DNA from 2 places in the Ureibacillus thermosphaericus genome. Region 2 is predicted to be linked to the other one. Evidence: riboswitches for the same ligand, from Rfam matches in the RefSeq annotation. Region 2 holds a riboswitch; the other holds the start of a gene.
What was found. A riboswitch is a leader RNA that binds a small molecule or an ion and turns the genes downstream of it on or off. The one in region 2 is predicted to bind glycine.
Positions count from the first base shown of each region.

Region 1: another riboswitch for glycine. It lies ahead of UtA1_RS04945 (ACT domain-containing protein); the one in region 2 lies ahead of gcvT (glycine cleavage system aminomethyltransferase GcvT).

Region 1 is NZ_AP018335.1:1,011,974-1,020,781, reverse strand. It holds gene UtA1_RS04975 (bifunctional diguanylate cyclase/phosphodiesterase) at 1-1,619, opposite strand, end outside; gene UtA1_RS17035 (hypothetical protein) at 2,214-2,366, opposite strand; gene UtA1_RS17030 (hypothetical protein) at 2,519-2,662, opposite strand; gene UtA1_RS04970 (DUF1450 domain-containing protein) at 2,798-3,070, opposite strand; gene UtA1_RS04965 (class I SAM-dependent methyltransferase) at 3,230-3,835, shown strand; gene UtA1_RS04960 (hypothetical protein) at 3,816-4,007, opposite strand; gene UtA1_RS04955 (amino acid permease) at 4,340-5,734, shown strand; gene UtA1_RS04950 (YceI family protein) at 5,973-6,503, opposite strand; glycine riboswitch at 6,834-6,910, shown strand; gene UtA1_RS04945 (ACT domain-containing protein) at 6,985-7,263, shown strand; gene UtA1_RS04940 (PFL family protein) at 7,278-8,639, shown strand.
Region 2 is NZ_AP018335.1:2,173,188-2,181,995, reverse strand. It holds gene gcvPB (aminomethyl-transferring glycine dehydrogenase subunit GcvPB) at 1-79, opposite strand, end outside; gene gcvPA (aminomethyl-transferring glycine dehydrogenase subunit GcvPA) at 72-1,418, opposite strand; gene gcvT (glycine cleavage system aminomethyltransferase GcvT) at 1,439-2,539, opposite strand; glycine riboswitch at 2,628-2,708, opposite strand; glycine riboswitch at 2,712-2,802, opposite strand; gene UtA1_RS10480 (shikimate kinase) at 2,929-3,441, opposite strand; gene comGF (competence type IV pilus minor pilin ComGF) at 3,628-4,077, opposite strand; gene UtA1_RS10470 (hypothetical protein) at 4,050-4,361, opposite strand; gene comGD (competence type IV pilus minor pilin ComGD) at 4,351-4,776, opposite strand; gene comGC (competence type IV pilus major pilin ComGC) at 4,792-5,097, opposite strand; gene comGB (competence type IV pilus assembly protein ComGB) at 5,111-6,178, opposite strand; gene comGA (competence type IV pilus ATPase ComGA) at 6,151-7,182, opposite strand; gene UtA1_RS10445 (helix-turn-helix transcriptional regulator) at 7,447-8,148, shown strand; gene UtA1_RS10440 (DUF2626 family protein) at 8,260-8,505, shown strand; gene UtA1_RS10435 (MBL fold metallo-hydrolase) at 8,656-8,808, opposite strand, start outside.

The DNA of each region.
Region 1 (8,808 bases), 1.2 Mb from region 2:
AAACCTTTTTCTTGCCACTCTTTTGCTTGTTTGCAGCTTTCATTTAAAATCCATTCCCCTAATGGAATAATTAAGCCTGTTTCTTCAGCAAGAGAAATAAATTTCCCCGGAGGAATTGTTCCTAAATCTGGATGATTCCATCGAACCAACGCTTCCATACCGACAATCTCATCACTATGAATATTGAATTTTGGTTGATATTCTAAAAAGAATTGATGTTCGTTTAATCCTTTTCGCATAGCATTCTCAATTATGCGTCGCTCTAAGGACATATTCTCCAATTTTTTATTGTAAACAGCATAATTGTTTTTACTGTTTTGTTTTACTTGAGTTAAAGCAGAATCTGCGTTTTTAATAAGCTCTTCCGGTGTTGTGCCATGTTCAGGATATGAAGCCACTCCAATACTGCAAGTCAATACATGGTCCTTTCCGTTTACAACAATGGGTTTTTGAAACTTCTCAATTATGTTATTCACTATGTTAATAGTATCTTGTTCGTCTTTAATATCACGCAACAGTACAATAAACTCATCACCGCCCATTCGAGCCACTAAATCGATCTCTCGAATCGATTCTCGAATGTTTTCAGCAGCTTTCACAATGACTAAATCCCCATTATCATGCCCAAGTTGTTCATTGATTAATTTAAAATTATCTAAGTCAATGAATAAGATAGAAAATTTTTTATTCGTTAATCGAACATCCATAACATACGATCGAAGCTCATTCATAAAAGTTGGACGATTAGGGAAATTTGTTAAACTATCGTGATAGGCTAAGCGATAAAGATTCTGCTCTACTTCTTTACGAACACTTATGTCGCTCATGACAATTAATACTAAATTGTTTAACGGATTTTCATCATTATGAATGATTTTAATCGTCGCTTCCACATCAATGTATCTTCCATCACCATGGAGCAATCGAAACTCCAACTTACGCGAAGATTTCCTTCTGGACATATTCAATAATTTTTGGATTTCCTTTTTTAACAGTTCTGAATCTTCCAAGTGAATTAAATTAAATACATTTTGTTTTTCTAATGATTTTAAATCATAATGTAGTAGTATTTGGAATGTTGGAGAGACGTAATGAAAAGCACCATCTTCATCAACTAACGCTACAAAGTTGTCGGAATGTTCGGCGATTAACTCATATTTTTTGTAGCTTCGTTCTAGTTCTTCTTCCAATTCTTTTTCTTTCGTAATATCTGTTCGAATGGAGAGATATTTATATGGTTTTCCTTTCTCATTTAAAAAAGGAACAATAGTCGCATGGACCCAATAATAAGAGCCATCTTTCTTTTTATTTTTTATTTCGCCTCTCCATATGTTCCCCTTCCCTATTTCACTCCACATTTGTTTAAAAAATTCTTTTGAATGAAAACCAGAATTGATGACACGGTGAGTCTTCCCTATTAATTCTTCTCGAGAATATTGGGCAATTTCACAAAATAATTCATTGACATATGTAATTCTTCCTTGTGCATCCGTAATAGCGACAATAGAGGATTTATCTAATGCATATTTCAGTTCTTTTAATTCTTTCAATTCTTCAGCCAAACTTTGTATGTCAATTTGCTGTTCAACATTGAACGAAACATTTATTTTATCATCCATAAATCATTAATGCTCCTTTACAGAAATCGAAAAAATGTCCAAAAAATACCATTTTTCTATTATCCATACTTAAGCGCTCTTGGAAATTACACTAATTTTTTACTATTTTTATAATACCATATTAACAAAAACCTATAATTAAGGTGAAAAAGTAATAATTAATATGAATAATTTTTATAAATTTGTTGAAATTATGTCATAATTTCTCTAATTTTATTTGCGGAGCATATTTTTATTGGATTTCCACCTTATAGTAACGTAAAAATTAAGGTGAATGTTGAATAAATTTATTGAAAGAAGATGAACTAGCTTTTCTGTGCGAGATAAAACGAAAATGCTTAGATATATACTATTGTTTGTGAGGAGAAAAAATTCAATAAATTGATAGGAATTTTCGTTTCTGGGAGAAAACACATCTTGCATATGAGAATGAAATTGACTTGGGGGAAGAATAGCTTGTATTTCATTGCAAGAGAGAAAATGGCTTAAAAAAAGCTGAACCGCAAACCGCTAACGGTCTTTACGGACAGCCTTTTAGAAAAGAGAGGTTATGAGGTTAAAGTTGTAGCTATAATTTGTGTAAAGTCGGAAAAATTATTCCTTTGATGAAAGCAACTTCATTAGGCTTTTTATGTCTTCTTGCAAGGATTTCACTTCATCTTCAAGCCGATCAATTTTTTCATGCAATGGTTGTAATTCTCCATCTAACATATTTTTTAGACGTTCTGCTTTTTCATTTTGTTCCATAAACTATTCCTCCAAACAGTTTGCTGAACTTAAAGATGTATTCCGTTTACATCTTTATTGTATAACATCTTTTCTATAAAAATAGGATTTTACGAAAATCGTCATGTGATTGTCATTTTTCGATCAAATAAAAAAAGGCTTAAGGAAATTCCTTAAACGCCCGCCCCGAATATCAAACTGTATATGAAGCCGTAAATGACACAAACAATTGTTGCAATAATAATGAAGACACCTAAATAATATAAAATATTGATTAAGATCTGCTCAAATCCATAACCCATGGGATAATAACCCATTTCCTTCCCTCCGTTGCAGAAGATTCGTTCACTTTTGATATATGCAAAAACGGTTGAACTGTTACTTCTAGAGGAATTCTGTATTCATCGAAGAAAACTGTAAACCACCTGTTTGCTTCTTCAAATTGCGGCTCTTCACTCAATCGGATTCAACTTGATTTCTTCATCGATTTTTTCTAATAACTCTTTTGCGTTGTCTGCTGAAATTGGCTCGCCATTAACAAGGGCATAATAATGACCGTCGCAAATTTCACAATAGGAATTACACCCTGTATCTTCCACTATTACATCTTCTCTCTGTTCCAACTCATCGTATACATCTGGATGGCAATAAGCCTTGTTCGATACACAAAATTCAACTCTATGTTTGAAAGGTTCACTTTTTCGACCGAATAATTTTTTGAACATGTGCGCACTCCTTCACTATGTAAACCGTTAATTAATTATATTATACTATGTTCTACTCTTTTCATCGTGAATAAACTTTGACAAACCAACTAAAAGGATGTACACCTTTTCACCTCTTCGATATACTAAAAAACACCTTATAAAGATGGGAGAATAATGATGAACGAAACAGAATATGATCGCTTCCTCCATATTGAAACTTGTGGATCGAATAACGGTATCTATCAATCCATTCATTATAATCGCTATGAACCCACTCCTTATTCTGCCTTAGAAGAATTGCTAAAAAATTATCAAATCAACGAGAACGACTCCATTGTCGATTTTGGCTGTGGATTAGGGAGATTAAGCATTTTCCTCCACTACAAAACAAATGCGTCTGTCTTGGGTATCGACATGAACGAGCAATTCATAAAAGAAGCAATGAAAAACCGAGAACGATATTGCAAGAAGTTTAAAAAAAAGGAAGATAAAATCCAGTTTCTCCGCTGTTTCGCTCAAGATTACCCAATTCAACCGACAGAAAATAAATTTTATTTTTTCAACCCTTTTTCCTTGCAGATATTTATGAAAGTGCTACATCATATCATGCTCTCAATCGAAGAGAAAAAGCGACCTGTGGACGTAATTTTATACTATCCATCAAATGACTACATCGATTATATAAATCATTACACTCCTTTTGAAAAAGTAATGGAAATTCCCATTCCTACATTGCACGAAAAAAATTGGCAAGAACGTTTTATTATTTATCGATTAAACTAGGAGCCATTGTTTTAATGGCTTTTTTCATTATTTTTTGCCGTTCTTTTAAGATAAATCCCCCAAAAATGACCGTGCATCCGACAATGGAAATAATTAGTGCGAAGGCTGTCCATTTTGAAAAATAAACGCCAAATAGCAATAAAAATATCCCCATCCATATAAATATGTTCATATTTTGATTCTCCCTTTTCTAATAATGTTCTATCAAGTTCATTACACTTTCCCCATTGTATGAGAGAGCCTTACTAGATATGCTTCACATGCTTTGAATATGTTTTTAAAATGTAGGACAACTTAATAAGGATGGGAATAATTTATATTGTTATATTACAATAATAAAAATTGATATAATAATCAGAAATTTGTTAATTAATTAAAAATTATAACTTTTTGATTCTTCAACACTTCAACGCGAAAAAGTGCTATACTTTATTCGATTTTATTTTTAAGTAATAAAAATCACCAATAAATAAATTATTATATCAAAATAGGATGGAATGAGCTATGAAAAATCAATTATTTCGAAAATTATCTTTAAGCGAATTATTGAATCAAAAAGGCACATCACAGTTTAATAAAACAATGAATTCATTTGATTTAATCGCTCTTGGTGTTGGAGCAGTTGTCGGAACAGGGATTTTCATTTTACCAGGTACTGTAGCTGCTGTTCATGCAGGTCCTGCCATCGTTTTCTCATTTATTTTGGCAACAATTGTATGCGCTTTTTCAGCCTTATGTTATTCGGAATTGTCTTCATCGATTCCAGTAGCTGGTAGTGCCTATACATATTCCTATGTGATCTTTGGCGAGCTAATCGCTTGGATAATCGGATGGAGTCTTTTGCTTGAGTATGGTTTAGCTGTTGCAGCAGTGGCAACTGGTTGGTCTGCTTACTTTCAATCTCTTGTTGAAGGATTTGGCATTCACGTACCGCAAGCATTATCAGGTCCATTCAGTCCAGCAAACGGAACATATATCAATTTACCAGCCATTATAATTATTTTACTTTTAGCTTCCTTCCTATCATTAGGAATGAAAGAGTCTAACCGATTAAATAAAATCATGGTTTTCATTAAACTAGGGATTATTTTACTCTTTATTCTTGTTGGAATGTTTTATGTGAAGCCTGATAACTGGCAACCATTTATGCCATTTGGTTTTGGTGGGATTTTATCAGGAGCGGCACTAGTAATCTTTGCTTATTTAGGTTTTGATGCGGTATCTTCCGCTGCTGAAGAGGTAAAAAATCCACAGCGAAACATGCCAATTGGAATTATCGGAACGCTCGTGATTTGTACAATTTTATATGTAGCCGTTTCCCTTGTGTTAACAGGGATGGTTCCATATACAGAATTGAATGTAGGAAATCCTGTTGCTTATGCGATGGAAATGAAAAATCTTGATTGGGTATTTGGTGTTATTTCGCTCGGAGCAGTCATTAGTATGATGACGGTGATTTTCGTTATGCTTTACGGAGGTACTCGCTTAGTGTACTCCTTTGCTCGTGACGGAATGCTTCCAAAAGTGTTATCAGAAATTCACCCTCGCCGTAAAATCCCGTTAAAAAATACATGGATTTATGCAATATTTGTATCTTTATTCGCTGGTTTTATTCCGATTGATAAGTTGGCAGAACTTGTGAATATCGGTACATTGATTGCTTTTGCTGCTGTATCGATCGGCGTTATCTTTATTAGAAAAATGAAAATTGATGGATTAAAAGAAGGATTTAAAGTACCATTGTTCCCAATTGTGCCAATTCTTTCCTTCCTCCTTTGTATTTTCATGATCGTCCAATTATCTACATTCACCATGTTTACTTGTCTTATCTGGATGATTATTGGTTTATTAGTGTATTTTGTGTATGGAAGGACGCATAGTGTATTGAATAAAAAATAGAATCAAAAAGCTTGTTGCCATGAGTGCAACAAGCTTTTTTTCGCTTGAGCATCATTTTAAAACAATAAGCTTTTTCTTTCCTTCATAATTAATAAAAGTTCTCTATTTGAGTCAACACCTTTGCGACGAAGATATGTTTCCCGCCGGAGTAATGTTCGGTAAAAGAAAAATTATTATCAAAAAGTAAGGGTGTCTGGAAAGTTTTCGCTTTCTAGACACCCTCTTCTTCCCCCACTAATTAGCTTGCAGGGTTCACTTCTAATTCTGCTTTTATTTTAATGTCTTTTCCTACCAATACGCCACCTGTTTCAAGGGCAGCGTTCCATGTAAGCCCGAATTCTTCACGGTTGATTTTTGCTTCCGCTTCGAATCCGTAAACTTCCACGCCCCAAGGGTTTTTCCCTTTACCATTGTACTCCACTTCGAATGTGACTGGTTTTGTTACATCTTTAATTGTTAAATCCCCTGTCACTTCAAATTCGTTATCATCTGTTTTCGTAATCACTTTGGATTGGAACGTAATTGTTGGATATTTTTCCGCATCAAAAAAGTCTGCGGATTTTAAATGATTATCGCGATCTTCTGATTTTGTATTAATGCTCGCAACATCAAAGGTAAATGCAATTGTAGCAGTTGTCAGATCCGTTAAATCTTCCGCTTCAATTTCAGCCGTATAAGAATCAAAATGCCCTCTCACCTTTGACACCATCATATGCTTTACTTCAAAACTAATTTCTGAGTGTGATTTATCAACAACCCACTTCGCCATTTTCATACCTCCCATATTATCCTATTTTGAATTCAAGATATATATGAATATTTATTTCGAATTAATTTATTTTGAATTCGAGATAAATATATCATGCACTTATTTTTTTGTCAATCCTTCCATTTATGAATCTCATGTTTTATTTCATATATTCCCTCTTCTTTACGAAAAAAACATTTAATCTACATTTTGAATCATAGATTGAATTTTCCTTTTTATGAAAAATTTCAATATATTTTTTGTTGACCAATTGTTCCAAAGGTGTTAGTATCTTTTAGTATTGGAACTGAATAGGTGTAGCGATGAATGCTGTGGGTAAAACTACACGCAGGAGCAGCTTCTGGAGAGACCACGTTTTGTGGCGCCGAAGGATTCACAATCTCAGGCAAAAGGACAGAAGAATGATAAACCTTATTATTCTTTTGTGTTTGAGATTGGGAAGCCAATCTCTTTTTTTATTACATCAATTGAGGTGAAACAAATGAGTGAACGTAGAAAAGCAATTGTAAGTGTCATTGGAAAAGATCAAGTTGGCATTATCGCAAAAGTAACGACTGTGATTGCAGATCGAAACATCAACATTTTGGATATCAGCCAAACGATTTTACAAGATTTCTTCACAATGATGATGGTGATTGATGTGACCGATTTACCTAATCTTGAAACTCTACAACAAGAACTTAATGAACTTGGTCAATCAATTGGCGTTGTCATTACTGTACAACTTGAAGAAATTTTCCAAGCAATGCATCGTGTGTGAAAGGACGTGCAAATATGAATTTTGAAATTCAAGAAATGATGGAAACCATCCGAATGGTTCGAACTGAAAACTTGGATATCCGTACAGTTACGATGGGGATTAATCTCAGAGACTGTGCAAATTCCGATTTCGATAAAATGAATCAAAAAATTTATGATAAAATCACTCACTACGCAAAAGATTTAAAGACAACAGCTGAAAAAGTGGAGAAAGAATACGGCATCCCTATTATTAATAAACGTATTGCCGTGACCCCAATTGCAGATCTTCTAGGCAATGCAACAAAAGATCAAGCAGTGGAACTTGCCAAAACATTAGACCGTGCTGCTGTAACCCTCGGTATTGACTTTATCGGTGGATTTTCGGCCCTCGTGCATAAAGGAATTGCGAAGGGAGACCAAGTATTATTTGATGCCCTACCAGAAGCTCTAGCAGTCACGGAGCGAGTTTGTGCATCCGTTTCTGTTGGAACAACAAAAGCCGGCATCAATATGGATGCAGTTCGTCAATTAGGTGAAATCATTAAAGAAACAGCAGAGCTTACAAAAGATAAATCGGGTCTCGGCTGTGCAAAGCTTGTTGTGTTCTGCAACCCTGTAGAAGATAATCCGTTTATGGCAGGAGCTTTCCTCGGATCCGGTGAAGGAGAAGTTGTGTTGAATGTCGGAGTTTCCGGACCAGGAGTTGTGTTGAATGCACTAAAGCGTTATCCAGATGCGGACTTAGGTGAAGTGGCAGATATTATTAAGAAAACCGCATTTAAAATTACCCGCGCTGGTGAATTAATTGGCCGAGAAGTAGCAAAACGCTTAGGGGTCCCATTCGGCATTATGGATTTGTCACTGGCACCAACAAATGCAATGAACGACAGTGTTGCTGAAATCTTAGAAGAAATTGGTTTGGAACGTGTTGGTACACACGGCACAATCGCCGCCCTTGCATTAATGAACGATGCAGTGAAAAAAGGCGGAGCGATGGCTTCTTCCTATGTGGGTGGATTAAGCGGTGCCTTCATCCCAGTTAGTGAAGATAACGGCATGATTCGTGGTATTGAAGAAGGTGCTCTAAGCTTATCAAAGTTGGAAGCGATGACATGCGTATGTTCAGTAGGGCTTGATATGATTGCCATTACGGGAGACGCACCTGCTAGTACCATTTCTGCAATGATTGCAGATGAAGCGGCTATTGGTATGATTAATAAAAAGACAACAGCCGTTCGCGTCATCCCTGTGCCTGGCGCAAAAGAAGGCGAAATGGTGGAATTTGGCGGCCTGCTTGGACGAGCACCTGTGATGGGCGTAAATCCATTTAGCTCTGAAAAAATCATTCGCCGAGGTGGACGCATTCCAGCTCCACTACAAGCGTTGGGGAATTAATTGATATAAGTGATAGAGCGAATGTAGAAAGTGATGAAGAGAGCAGCTTTCTCATTCGCTCTTTTACTTGGCTATTATGAAATTAATCGATTGACTATTATGTTTACAGGTTTGGCTATTATCCCTTGATGATTGACTATTATTGTCATGACTTTGGCTATTATCACAT
Region 2 (8,808 bases):
CATCTAATTCTGGCAAGCTGTAGCCGATGCGCCCTTCCTTCGATAATTCAAAAATGAGCGGTTGATTTTCGTTATGCATTGTAAGCCCCCATTTCTTGCACTAATTGATCAATCTCTTCTTTCGTACGCAATTCTGTAACGGCAATAAGTACATGGTTTTCAAGTTCAGGATAATCGCGGCCTAAATCATAACCACCGATAATGCCTTTTTCTAATAATCTTTTGTTTAATTCACTCACTGGTTTGTTTACTTTTACAACGATTTCGTTGAAGTGAGCACCTTGGAATGGAACTGTAAATCCAGCTTGCTCAAACGCTGTTTTTGCATAACGAGTTTTCACGATGTTTTGCTTTGCCATTTCTTGAATACCGCGTTTACCTAAAGCTGTCATAGTAACGGATGCAGCAAGAGCAAGCAATGCTTGGTTCGAACAAATGTTAGAAGTTGCTTTTTCACGGCGAATATGTTGTTCGCGAGCTTGTAATGTTAATACGAAACCGCGACGTCCGTCTTGGTCTACTGTTTGTCCTACTAAACGGCCAGGCACTTTACGCATTAATTTTGAAGTCGTAGCAAAATAACCGCAGTGTGGTCCTCCAAAACTTTCAGGAATACCAAATGGTTGTGCATCCCCTACAGTAATGTCAGCTCCAAGTTTTCCAGGAGGCGTTAACACACCTAATGCTAATGGGTTTGCAGAAACAATGAATAATCCTTTCGCTTCATGTACTAGCTCACCCATTGTTTTCAAGTCTTCAATTTGACCAAAGAAGTTAGGATACTGAACCATAACAGCCGCAGTATCTTGATCAATCATACCTTTTAATGCTTCAATATCTGTTACTCCATCTTTCATTGGCACATTTACTACTTCGATTGATTGGCCATATGCATAAGTTTCTACAACAGTACGATATTCAGGATGGATTGCTTCAGATACTAACAATTTTTTACGTCTTGTTGAGCCAGCAGCAAGCATCCCTGCTTCTGCAAGCGATGTTCCGCCATCATACATGGAAGAGTTTGCTAAATCCATACCTGTTAATTCGGCAATCATTGTTTGGAATTCAAAAATAGCTTGTAGTTCACCTTGTGAAATTTCCGGTTGATATGGTGTATAAGCAGTATAGAATTCAGACCGAGAAATAACATGGTCCACAATAACAGGTTTGTAGTGATTGTATACACCTGCACCTAAGAATGAAACAGCTGTTTCAGTGTTGATATTTTTATCTGCTAAAGCTTTTAGTTCTTTTAATAGCGCAGATTCAGATGCTGCTTCTTTAATATTATAAAGCCCTTTAAAACGCACCTCTTCAGGAATATCCGCAAATAATTCATCAATGCTTTCTACTCCAATGGTAGAGAGCATTTCTTGTTTGTCTTGTTCCGTTATTGGAAGATAACGATGCTTCATTGTTTGACCTCCATTAATTTTTATTTTTCACGTTTATAAAATGGCTTCGGCACAACATGTGCTTTTACCTTTTTATTGCGTAGTTCTACTTCCACTTCTGTACCAATTTCAGTATATTGAATATCTAATAAAGCAAGTCCTAAATTACGTTTCGTACTAGGGATTTGTGTACCAGTTGTAACTTCTCCAATTTCAGTGTCGCCTTTAAATACTTTATAGCCATGGCGAGGAATCCCTTTATCAATCATTTCAATACCAACCAGTTTTCTTGAAAGCCCTTGTTCTTTTTGGTTTTTAAGAGCTTCTTTACCGATGAAATCCGCATCTTTTTGAAGTTTTACTGCAAAGCCGATGCCTGCTTCTAATGGAGAAATATTTTCTGATAATTCTTGTCCATAAAGCGGTAAGCATGCTTCAAAACGCAACGTATCACGTGCTCCAAGGCCGCATGGTATCAATCCATCTTCTTTTCCTGCTTCTAATAGTTTATTCCACAATGCTACAATTGAATTTGGCTCCCCGTATAATTCGAAGCCGTCTTCACCTGTATATCCGCTGCGTGATAACAATACAGAATAACCACTAACTTGAACAGATGCTTTAAATTGGAATGGTTTTAATTCAGATAAGTTCACATCTGTTAATGTTTGCAAGATTTTTTCTGATAGAGGTCCTTGAAGTGCAATTAAGGCATATTCATCTGATTGATTTATAATCGTTACATCGCCTTCTGCATGCTTTTTCATCCATTCAAAGTCTTTTTCAATATTTGCCGCATTGACAACAAGCAAGTATTGGTCATCGCCAAGATTATAGACGATTAAATCATCTACAACCCCACCATTTTCATAGCACATCACATTATATTGTGCGCCGCCAACTGGAATTTTTGAAATGTCATTGGACAATAATTTTTGAAGATAGCCGAGAACATCTTTCCCTTTTACAAAAATTTCTCCCATATGGGATACATCGAAAAGTCCAGCACGATTTCTTACAGCTTCATGTTCATCCTTTATTGATGAAAATTGAACAGGTAATTCCCATCCACCAAAATCAATCGTTTTTGCACCATATTTCGCATATTCATCAAATAATGGTGTTCTCTTTAATTCTCCCATCGTGAAACCTCCCTCATTAATTAACAATTTACTACCAATATCTTTAAACTAGGCAAAAAGGACAGAAAATCCCCTTTTTAAAGGAATTCTCTGTCCTTGCACCTGAAAGTTACACCTATTATAAAATAGGCTTTCCCCTTGGGTGGCTGTTATTCAGCACTCTCCAGAGTTGCGTCCCGTACGAGTCTTTTTGCCTGAGAGATTCATAGTTCTACTACTTGCTCCTTCGGCGACGTAAAAACGTTCTCTCCCCGCACAATCATCCGCACCATATGAAATTTTTCAACAAACAGACATCTTTGCCTATATCCTAACATTGAACGTAATAGAAGGCAATCATTTTTTAAAATTCCTTAAAAAAACGAACATTTTTAAACAACAACACCTTATCATTCGCCTTTTAGTCGATTCACTTGAAAAGCAATATAATTTACCACTTGGCGAATTGTTCGATCTTTTGTAAGGACACGGATGTGAGCGGCTCTTTTATAAAATTTTCTCCTATAATAATATAGTCGTTCCAGTTCTTTTTTAGTCGAACGTTGTGCAATTGGTCGATTTTTGTCATTTTTTATTCTTTTATAAATGTCTTCAAATGATGCATCAAGAAAAAAGATTAAACCTGTTCTTCTCATTATTTGTCGATTTTCTTGTCTCATTGGAACGCCGCCACCAGTCGCAATAATGCAAGCTTCGTCACGAAAGTTTTTTAAAAATTCAGTTTCTAAATTTCTAAAATATTCTTCTCCAAACTTTTCAAAAATTTCTGGAATCGACATGCCTTGTTGTCTGACGATTTCTTTATCCATATCATAAAAGGGCAATCGTAGGGCATAGCTTAATTGGCGTCCGACTGCACTTTTTCCGCACCCCATAAACCCTACTAAGTAAATCTTTCGCATAATTAGACACCTTTCTACTAAAACTCTGCGGTTTCTCCAAGTAAATTTATCGTAGCACGAATGTTTATGTTTTCCAATGAATTTATAATAGAAAATTGAGTTAAGTAGGTTGAACTGTAAAAAATTACAACAGTGATAAGAAAAAACAAAAAGACAATGGCAACGGGAAATATCATGCCTTTTTCGTTATTTATGATATTGTACAAGTAACGCTCTCTCCTTTACAATACCATTCAAGAATTCTACTTTTATCGTTACAATATTGTTTGAAAGGGAAAACTCGGCATGCCGAATACCAATTAATAGTGGCACATAACCTTGATCATTGATTTGCAAACGAATCACATCTGTAATCTTGTTTATTTTTATCGTTTTTGTGGAAGAGTCTATGATATATAATGAATTATTCATTATATAAATATCCTCTGCATCAAGCAAATATTGTTGTAAATCATGAATAAAGATTTCCCATTTAATTTGTTCTTCTGCCACGATCGTGTTGTGCCATTGTTGAATTAATAGATAAAAAATAAAAATTACTTGAGCGAGTAACGAAAAAATCACCAATTGAAACAGCGCCTCGATAAATGTAAATCCATTTCCACTTCTTACAATTCGCCATCGCCATTGATGCATTTGTATCGTACCCCATCTAAATTGTTAAATCGTACACAAACCGCATCTGTTTGAAAATACCAAGCATATTCTACGTTGTCGATCCATTTTTTCCCTTCGAAAATACCGGTATTTTTAGCAATAATAACTGCTTCATAGGCCACTTGGGATGCATGTAATTCCAACGATTGATTGTATAGAGAATGCTGAAGTTGAAAAATGAACGGAATAAAACTTATGGCTACTATAATAATCATAAGCGTTAGCAACGATTCTAACATGGAAGTCCCCTTTTCATTCCACATAACGAATTCGTCCTTTATTGATATTAATGACAATATGTTTTTGTCCGAAAGGAGTGTAAAAAGTGAATTTCCCAAAATTTTTTACATTTCCATCTGGATCAATTCGAAGAGTTAATAAATTACTATACTGATCAAACTCAATGATTTCCGGTAGTTTTCTCTCTAAAATCACTTCATCTAGTTGATGGTATATTCTATAAGTATCTTGATTTACAAAAGAAACAAAACAGCTCCTTTGCTTTTCCAAGGCCAACATTTGTGCCATTTGAATGTCTAATGTAAATTGGTGGAAAAACTGTTCCACAACCATTTTTTCTGTCATTTTAAAAGAAAAGGTTGTCCCTAACATACCAACCAATACGACAATCATTAAAACGAATAATATTTCTAATAGCGTATACCCCTGTTCTTTCAATAGCTCTATGCTCCTTTATTGATTGATTAATGTCACAGTTCCATCCGTCTCAATGGTAAATCCCTTGCCATTCGGACATTTATCCATCCCCTCTCTTAAGTATCCCTTGTTTACTAACTGATCTAATGTAGGGATGGTTTTGTATTCAATTTTGTATGATTCTACCTGCCCTTGTACCATGCGGATATATGCTTCACAACCTTTATCATCAATCGTATTCCGATGTTTCGTTACGTTTGGAACAGTTACTAATATTAAGATAGATATAATAAATAGCACAATTAACATCTCAATTAACGTAAAACCTTTTTGATTTTTCATGATTTCACCTCTATTACATGATTTCGACTAAGTCATACATCGGCAGCAGTATACTTAAATACGCTGCAACAATGCATATCGCTATCAAAATAAAGAAAAGAGGTTGAATGCTCGCCAAGCAAAATTTGATGGTCGATTGGATCCTCTCATTTAGCAATTCGCTGAATATGAGCATTTCCCGGCCTAAGTATCCATTTTTTTCACCGTGTTGAATCAATTCATCAAACTTTGGCATAAACAGTTGAAGTATCTTCACAGCCTCTGACAATGAATCACCGAACTTCACCCTTTGTTTCAATAGTGCTGTGATATATGATAAGTGGCGACTTATTTGTTGTTGTTCTAAAATAGACAATGCTTGTTGAAGTGATATACCTGATACTAATAAACTTCCAAGCAAATGAGAGAATTGTCTTGTTAAATTCACTTGATAAACATACTTCACTATAGGGATTTTCATAATGATGTTTAGTTGATGAGCGATTTCTTTTTTTCGAATGGAATGAATTGAAATAAATATCAAGAATAACGAAATAATGAAGAGGAGTATGAGAAAATCTGGTATATGAAGCAATACAACAGCGAAGTTTATACTATTGACCTTTTCTGAATGATTTGAAATCACGAGTTGCTCTATGTTTGGTAAAAAATAACTTCGAAACAATATAAAAACCATTGTTAATAAAATCATCAAGAAAGCGGGATACATTAGCAACTTCACAATTTTCCGCTGAGTATCTTCTTGAAATTTTATTTGCTTACTTACGTGGTGCAATGATTCAGCCAAATCCCCTTTTTCTTCTGCAATAGCTATCAATAATAAAAAATGTTTTGGAATTGAAAGTTGTTGTAAAATATCCACTGCCGATGAACCGTTATTGAACTGTTGTTGTAATAAAGCATTCCACTTTTCCAATTCTTTAACGTGATAAGGAAGTAACATAAACAAGGCATCTGAAAATGTATATCCTTCTTTCAGTAATATGCTTGTCCTATTTAGGAGCGATGGAACATCCCGAACTTTCTCCTTATAATTTCTTTGAATGGGGAAATTCATTCTTTCGCTGATTTGCTGTAGCACGACAAATCCCCCAATTCTTCAATTGCAGCTTTTTGGAATTCCAATGTTTCCTCAACTGGCAAGTGATATTCAATTCCTTGCGCTGTATTTATAATTGCTTCTTGTAAAATATCTTCCGACAAAATTTCATAAATTGCTTTCCTGCTATCGCTATCATGTAACTGAATTAAACATTGGGCAATAATTGCAATCAAAGCTTGCCGAATTTCTTCTATGGAAACATTTAAATCCATTAAACGATATAGACAATTCACCGAATCTTTTGCATGTATAGTTGATAGCACCAAATGACCGGATAATGCAGCACGCATGGCGATTTCTGCAGTCTCTTCATCCCTGATTTCACCAATCATAATGACATCGGGCGAATGTCTTAAAATTGCTTTTAAACCAGCTGCATATGTAATACCTGCAAGCTCATTTACTTGAATTTGAAGCATATACGACTGGCTGCTTTCCACTGGATCTTCGAGAGAAATTACATGTCGCCCTAATGTGTCACTGCAATATTTTGCTAATGAATATAATGTCGTAGTTTTGCCCGATCCTGTGGCGCCACAAAATAATATCAATCCTTGTCGATTGGAAATCAATCTCAATAATTTTTCTGCTGAATGGCGATCGTAACATAATGAAGCAATCGGATATGAGGCATTTTGTAAAAACAAACGGATAACGAGGCTTTCTCTTTTATATACGGAAGGTAAAGTAGAGACTCGGAAGGCATACAAACGATTGGAAAACATTTCTTCAAATGAACCGCTTTGCGGCTTTCGCTTTTCACTAATATCTAAAGAAGATTTATATTTGAAAAAGGAAATCATTCGATCCCCTAATTCAATTGGGAAATGACCTGCAGGAAATAATTTTCCATATTTGCGAAACTGAATGGTGTAATGGTTTGGAGTTGGCTCAATTAAAATATCACTAGCTCCGAAATGTAAAGCTTTTAACAATAATTGAGTTGATTTTGTTTCAATAACGGACTCCACTTTCAAACGCATCACCACTTCCCTATATTCGTGACCGCTGAATTTAGCAATAGTATAAGACGAAGTTTATATTTGGAAAAGGCTTTTTCTTAAAATTTTTATTTGACCCCTTTTTTCTGTTGAAACTTTATTTTTGAAAAGTTTATGGCAGATTTTATTACAAATTTTGAATATTTTGCTAATCCCCAATAATCACCACGTATTTTCACTATCATTTTATTAATAATAAAGCTAAAATTGAAGTAGCATAAATATTACTGAAGGTGGGATAACAACATGTTGCATCCATTAAAAATTACGAGTACTTTAGCAGATGAAACTCGTTTTCAAATATATGAATACATGTTGCAACAAAAAAAAGCATTTACTGTACAAGATATTGCAGATAAATTTAATATACATCCAAATGTGGCAAGATTGCATTTAACGAAATTATCGGAGATCCATCTCATCACTACTGATTTTTTTAAATCAGGTAAAGGTGGAAGACCTGGTCGAATTTATCAAGTATCTGAACAAGGGGTTGAGTTGACTCTCCCAAAACGAGATGAAAAACATCTCGTTAAATGGGCACTTCAACTTGTATGTGAGTTGGGACAAGATGCATTGAAGACAGCGAAAAAAATTAGTTATCAAGATGGCTTAAAAGAAATTCAAAAAAGATTATCAAAGATAACTAAACCTCTTAGCTTTGAAGAAAAATTAGAAATCTTATCTGAAGCTGCTCTACTAGTTGGCTACATTCCAAAAATTGTAGATACTGCTGAAGGAAAGAAAATTACGCTAACGATTTTTAACTGTCCATATAGAAGTCAAATAAAAGAACATAGCGATATAGTATGTGAACTACATAAATCATACTTACAAGGTCAAATCGACACACTATTTGAAAAAAATGAATTTGTTCAATTTGAAAGTATGGTTCACGATTGCGATTTTTGTAAATATGAAATATTTGTGCCAAATGTTGCTCTGTAAAAGATACACTTGATTGTCACAAATCTATCGAAGTATCAGTTTACAATATTGTCAATTATCATTTATAATAAACATTGAGATTATTGTGTCGTACAAAAGGAGGGATTTGACATGGCTAATATGTATAAAGTTTTAGCATTCTGGACAGGTATTTTTGCCGTAATGTTCTATCTTGGTCATATGATTGAGGTTTCGCTATTATTCGTAGGTAATTCTGTATTATTCTTATTATTAGGCTTCTTAAACCTTTCAGAACGCATGTACATGTACATTTTCGGAGCTTATTTGACAATATTCTTTGCTGGATTTACTTATTACACAACGTTTATCCACGTACCGGGTGGACTTGGACACTAATAAATCAGAAATGGGGCTGTCTCAAAAGTCATTTTGAGGCGGCCCTTTTTGCGACGAGGATAGTGGAAGTTTGTTTCGACTATCACAGGAGGAAAAAGCAAGCAAGGGTGCCTGGAAAATTCTCGACTTTCTAGACACCCTCTTATTAAGTTAAAAGCCATGTAAAAATGGATTCGTATCCATTTCATGAGCTGGTGTTGTATAGCCTCCATGTCCCGGATAAATAATAAAATCATCAGGCAGCACAAGCAGCTTCTCATGAATGGATTTTAATAACACTTCCAGTGAACCACCAATTAAATC